Regions from separate parts of the Sporosarcina sp. P17b genome, predicted to be linked through region 2. Evidence: riboswitches for the same ligand, from Rfam matches in the RefSeq annotation. Region 2 holds a riboswitch; the other holds the start of a gene.
What was found. Region 2 has a riboswitch for FMN ahead of CSV76_RS01705 (ECF transporter S component). Riboswitches for the same ligand answer to the same signal wherever they lie in the genome.
Positions count from the first base shown of each region.

Region 1: another riboswitch for FMN. It lies ahead of ribD (bifunctional diaminohydroxyphosphoribosylaminopyrimidine deaminase/5-amino-6-(5-phosphoribosylamino)uracil reductase RibD); the one in region 2 lies ahead of CSV76_RS01705 (ECF transporter S component).

Region 1 is NZ_PDYP01000002.1:329,957-333,171, reverse strand. Features, by position in the region: gene CSV76_RS03570 (GNAT family N-acetyltransferase) at 1-657, shown strand, start outside; gene menC (o-succinylbenzoate synthase) at 647-1,759, shown strand; FMN riboswitch at 1,816-1,965, shown strand; gene ribD (bifunctional diaminohydroxyphosphoribosylaminopyrimidine deaminase/5-amino-6-(5-phosphoribosylamino)uracil reductase RibD) at 2,132-3,199, shown strand; gene ribE (riboflavin synthase) at 3,203-3,215, shown strand, end outside.
Region 2 is NZ_PDYP01000001.1:341,161-344,375, reverse strand. Features, by position in the region: gene CSV76_RS01715 (YpbB family protein) at 1-962, opposite strand, end outside; gene CSV76_RS01710 (ferredoxin) at 1,075-1,332, shown strand; gene CSV76_RS01705 (ECF transporter S component) at 1,528-2,109, opposite strand; FMN riboswitch at 2,300-2,434, opposite strand; gene CSV76_RS01700 (hypothetical protein) at 2,507-3,215, opposite strand, start outside.

The DNA.
Region 1 (3,215 bases), on a different contig from region 2:
TTTACAGGTTATACAGAAGGACAGGTATACCTATGCTCTCATATGCTGGCAGTAGACAAAGAATTTCAGATGATGGGAATTGGAAAGCTGTTGAAAGACGAACAACTTCGACTTGCACGAGAAATGGGATACAGGCTAATAGTTTGGACATTTGATCCTCTCGAAAGCCGCAACGCCTACCTGAATACTTCCAAGCTATTTGGAGTGTGCTATGACTATATAGTGGATTGTTATGGCAAAATGGATGATGGGCTGAACAAAGGTTTACCAACTGACCGCTTCCAAGTAGCTTGGTGGATTGATAGTGCGCGTGTCATGAATAAATGGCAGCCCAATCTACAATACAGTCGCCCTTTTGAGACTAGTGTAGACAGCGATTCATTTCCTATCTTACGCATGCCTGATACAAATAAATGGCTACTGGCAGAAGAGATAGAAGTGCCTGTGCCGAAGAATATACAATTGATAAAGCAGAATAAACCTGAACTAGCCTATGAATGGCGAATGAAGACGAGAACCATATTTCGACAACTGTGTGAGGAAGGGTTTGCTTTGATTGATGTATGTATAACCGAAGACACGGTGGCATACTATCGATTCTGCAAGCGTTCTATCATACCGTTGCCTAATCAAAGGAGCTTATCTAATGAGAATTAATTCGGTTACATTACGCAGAATAAATATGATGATGAAACATCCATTTACAACGAGTTTTGGAACGATGCAGCAGAAAGATTTCCTACTAGCAACTGTAACGGATGATGACGGAAACGAAGGATGGGGAGAGTCTGTCGCATTCACAGCCCCTTGGTATAGTGAAGAAACGACTGAAACAACAATTCATATGCTCCGTGACTTCTTAATACCTGCCGTTCTAGGTAAGTCTATTGAACATCCCGATGAAGTAACGGGTTTATTCGGACATATACGTAAAAATAATATGGCTAAAGCAACAATTGAAGGAGCTATTTGGGATGCGTATGCCAAGCGTCATCATATGACGTTAGCCGCTGCGCTCGGTGGAAAGCGCGAGCGTATCGAAGTAGGAAACAGTGTTGGCATTGAAGATAATGTAGAGGATTTATTAGCGACTATCAAAAACTTCATCGATGAAGGATATAAGCGTATTAAAGTAAAGATCAAACCTGGAAAAGACATAGAAGTCCTCAAAGCTATCCGTGAAGTGTATCCGGATGTCCCTTTGATGGCAGATGCAAACTCCGCTTATACGTTAGATGATGTAGAGTTGTTAAAGGAATTGGATCAGTTCAATTTAATGATGATAGAGCAACCGCTCGCATCAGATGATATTATCGATCACGCAACGCTGCAAAAACAAATTAAGACTCCGATCTGTCTTGACGAAAGTATTCATTCACTTGAAGATACTCGGAAAGCGATCGAGATCGGTAGTTGCAAAATTATTAATGTGAAAGTCGGTAGAGTGGGTGGACTGACGGAAGCGAAGAAAATCCATGATTATTGTGCAGAAAAAGGAATTGATGTTTGGTGTGGCGGCATGTTGGAATCGGGTATTGGACGTGCACAAAATGTAGCATTGACCACCCTACCGAACTTCACTTTACCTGGCGATACAGCAGGATCTTCACGTTACTGGGAACAAGATATTATTTCGCCTGAAGTAGTTGCCGAGAATGGCTACATCACGGTTCCGACTGACGATGGAATCGGCTATTCGCCTAATATGGATGCGATTGAAAGATTCACGGTAGATAAGTGGGTATTTACGGCTGAATAAATATTCAGTATTGTCAATTTCGGAATATGTATGCTAGACTCTTAATTAATCGAATATGTTTCCTTCGGGGCAGGGCGTAATTCCCTACCGACGGTGATGAGCTAACAAGCTCTTAGTCCGTGACCCGGATGCTTTATATAAAGCAGAAGGTGGATTTGGTGAAACTCCAAAGCCGACAGTTAAAGTCTGGATGAGAGAAGGAACAGTACGTATATACTACATGTAATGATTTTTTCATTGCTGCGTATAACGTTTATTTTGTTATGGTTACAAGCCCCGCATAAAATATTGCGGGGCTTTTTGTATGTAGAATTGTCACTAGAGGAATACCGTAAGTTGGAGTGTTGCAGAGTGAATCAGGAGTATATGGAAATGGCCTTACAACTCGCAGAGAACGTAGCAGGTCAAACCTCTCCCAATCCACCAGTAGGTGCGGTCTTAGTAAAAGACGGCAGAATCATTGGGATGGGTGCGCATTTAGAAGCGGGGGAGCGCCATGCGGAACGTGTAGCGCTAGACATGGCAGGAGCAAGAGCAACAGGTGCCGATTTGTATGTAACACTTGAACCTTGTTCACACACTGGTAAAACTTCTCCTTGTGCAAATGCTGTTATTCAAGCAGGTATCAAGCATGTCTATATCGCCACAACGGATCCCAATCCGCTTGTAGCAGGTAATGGTATAGCGAAACTACTTGAAGCGGGAGTAGAAGTAACTGAAGGTCTCTACAATGAACGCGCTAAAAAACTATATGAATCATTTTTTCATTTTATTAAACATAAAACACCTCATGTGACAATGAAAACAGCTATGACGATAGACGGTAAAATTGCAACTTCAACAGGAGATAGTAAATGGGTGACGAGTGAGCAAGCGCGACTCGATGTCCATCAACTTCGCCATACACAAGATGCGATTTTAGTAGGCGTTCAAACGCTTCTTCATGATAATCCTCTTCTCACCACCAGACTGCCCCTAGGTGGAAAACATCCTATTCGAGTCATTTTAGATACATCTTTACGAACACCAGAGTTTAGTCAAGTGATTCAAAACACAGAAGCACCGACATGGATCTTTTGTGGAAAATATGCAGAACTATCGCATGAAAAGTTACTTAGGAAGCCGCATGTTCAGATCATTCGCATGCAGAAACCCCAGTTGATTGTAGAAGACATTCTACTGGAATTAGGAAAACGTGGAGTTATGACGTTACTAGTAGAAGGTGGCGCGGCCATTAATGCGTCATTCGTCAAAGCGCGTGCGGTGCAGAAAGTCATTTGTTATGTAGCCCCAAAATTACTGGGTGGAACAGGATCTCTGACACCGATTGGTGGACTTGACCCACAATTGATGGATGATGCGTTTCCATTTGCATTTGAAAGTGTAGAAATGATTGGACCTGACATAAAAATCATTGCGGTACCGAAAGAGAGTGATTAAGCGATGTTTACAGGAA
Region 2 (3,215 bases):
TCTTTTAATACACGTAATCGCTTTGTTTGGATCTGTTCTACATGACGCCAAACTTGATCAATTTGTTCGTTTGTCACAAACTCTTCATATGGAAAACTTTCTACATTCGCAGCCATTTCAATAAAATGATCTTCTATTGTACTTAATTTCAAATTCCGCAAAGAAGAAATTTGTTCAACGGTATAACCACGCTCGAATAGCTTCCTCGTTCTCTCAGCGGATTGTGTCAAATACGTGTCCACTCTACAACCTGCAGCTAATTCTTTTAGCAATGGAGTATTTCGTTGTTGGTGAATAAAATCGAGCAACATATGCAATGCTTCTAGATAATAAAGTTGGATCGAACGGATCGGCATGTTGAGACTTTCTGCCATCTGCTCCCAAGTAAAGGCGGTAAGCCGGTTTCCTGATAATCGACCAATCACAATTGTACATTGCAACTCGGGTACTTGAGCGTCTGTTAGTGCGTGTTCCAATTCTTTCTGCAGCGATATAGATAGTGTATTCATCGGTTTTGATTGATTACGCAGAAATCCTTTTACAAATTGCTGAGTAGGCAATTCTTTCTGAATCGGCATGAACATAGTTTCACCTCTTCGTAAATTAGACAAGGTTTGAACTATCAATGCCAATCGCCTACCGAATTCTCTTTCACGTCCACGATAGTCCCAGCCATTAAATCGCCACATTTCACTCCCTGTCGCCATTTGACCTTTTGCTGTGACATAAACAAGTTTATCTATATAGATAAGACCGTCCGCCACCATCCGCTCGAGCGCCTGCTGGAATTCGCTTGAGGACAACTGTGGCAACAGTGCGTAGTATGATTTGACTTGATAATATTCGACGTCTTGCAATGTCTGTCCCGATCGTTTCCCACGAAGTATGTGGTAAACACCTTGCGCCGAACGCTCACCATGAAGGCGTTGAAAGATCGTTAGTAAGATGGAATCAAAACTCATTTGCGCTCCCTCCTGAAGAAATAACGTTTTTTTGTTGAAAAGTGATGAAAACAGCTTTAGAATGGAGTAGATACAAAATAGGTTGAGTGAATGGAAGAAGGGAGAAAGACAAATGTCTAGCAAAAAATATACGATTGTCGATCAGGATACGTGTATAGCTTGCGGGGCCTGCGGGGCTGCTGCACCAGATATATATGATTATGACGATGAGGGGATTGCATTTGTTATTTTAGATGATAACACGGGAAACACTGAAGTTCCAGAAGAACTGATGGAGGATCTCGAGGATGCGTTTGATGGCTGCCCTACTGATTCAATTAAAATTGCGGATGAAGCCTTTGAAGGCGATCCATTAAAATATGAAGATTGATTCAATCCCGACAACACTTCCTACTATTGGATGTGTTGTTTTTTTGTTTAGGTTAGGAAGAAAGGTCGGCATTAGGATTTGCGAGTTCGAGACACTGCAGGAACGTAGTGACGAGTCGAGTCGCCTCTCCTACACTCCAATCCCATGCAAAAACAACGCCAGCCTTCCTTTTCGGAAAGACTAGCGTTGTTATGATTAAAATGATAATTTCTTTTGTTGCTGAAGAATCCACTTCTCCATACTTCTATATAACATCAATGTGATGACCAATAAAATGACACCCTTGACTAGGTTGAACGGCAAGATTCCTAAGATAATCATCTGATACAATGAGTCGCCAGTAACTGCTGGCATACCAAGGAAGTATGTGTACATCGGCAAGAACACTAAGTAATTCAACAAGCTCATACCTACTGCCATTGCTACTGTCCCTGCGAACAAACCTGTCATCAGACCTTTAGCTGAACGATACTTCATGAAGATCCAGTAGATCGGCATAATGAATAATACACCTGTCGCAAAGTTTGCGATTTCTCCTACCGGTACTCCTGTCGGGCTGCCTGATAAGAACCAGTGCATGACGTTTTTCAATAACTCCACGCCAATACCTGCTACAGGTCCCATTGTCATGATTGCCATAACAGCAGGAATCTCACTGAAGTCGATTTTTAAAAATCCGGGCATAGCCGGGATGGGGAAGTTAAACTGCATCAACACCGTTGAAATACTTCCCAATATTGCCACCAAAATTAACTTACGTAACTTCTTGTTATTCACTTGTTCCTCTCTCCTTTTGCGATTCACTTCAAAAGAGGAAAGGCTTGCACATCTGCTGTTCCGCGAAAAATCCCTAAAGCAAAATATGCCTTAGGGAGAGTAAAATGCACTGTTAAGAGCAGATAAATTCAATGAATTTATCCGTCAGAAAACAAGCACCACTTTTGCGTACACAAAAAGATGGCTGCACCTTCACCTTCTCCCATCCAGACTATACTGTCGGCTCCGGAATCACACCAGAATCAGCTGTTAAGCTCGCGGGCTAAAAGTAGAAAACTACTCCATTTCCGCCGGTCGGGAATTACACCCTGCCCCGAAGATGAATCAATATTTAATTATGACTCTATTGTAGCGTAAAAAAACTGTTTTGTAAACTTTACGAGTTTACAAAACAGAATTATTCGTTAATCAGAAACTTAGGGTTTGCACCAATCGGTTTTTCGATTGCTTGTGTAAAATCAAAGCGCCCCCATTGATCTTGTTTAATTTGATCAAACTCTACTTGCTTATCAAAGCTAGCCGCTGTTAGTAAAATCCCCTCAATCAGTTGCATAGCTTCTTCATATGGTAGATTATTTAAGTCCAGTATCTCACTAAATTTCACGCGCACTTTATTTTTTTCATCCGTAACCGTGAAGTTTACTCCATCAGGAACAACAGACGAGTAGATATCGTTTGGTGTCTCTTTCATCGCATTCAATGCTTCTTCTACTGTAGCGTAAGCCTTACCAAAATTCGTCGAAAGAAATACTTCTCCATCCGATTTCTCAAATCGATAGTATGCCTGACGCGAGTTATTACCTGTTATGATAAGAGGTTCTTCAACTTTCCCTACTCCGTCAAACGTAACGGGTGATGCGTCTTCTTGTAGAAATCGGATTTCATCAAAACCGTAGAATGTATCTTGTACAGACAGATTAAGCATCTCAAGCGTCGCACTCGATCGATCATAAGAATGGTCAGCTGAAAACTTCATTTGAACTTGTTTTCCAACTGATGAAATCGTCGCCATATAAGGGTGATACTCTGTGAAGCCAAGTGACCCTTCATCTATTGTATTCGCATACTCATTATAGAGTGCCACTGCGTCTGGAGATGACCCTAGA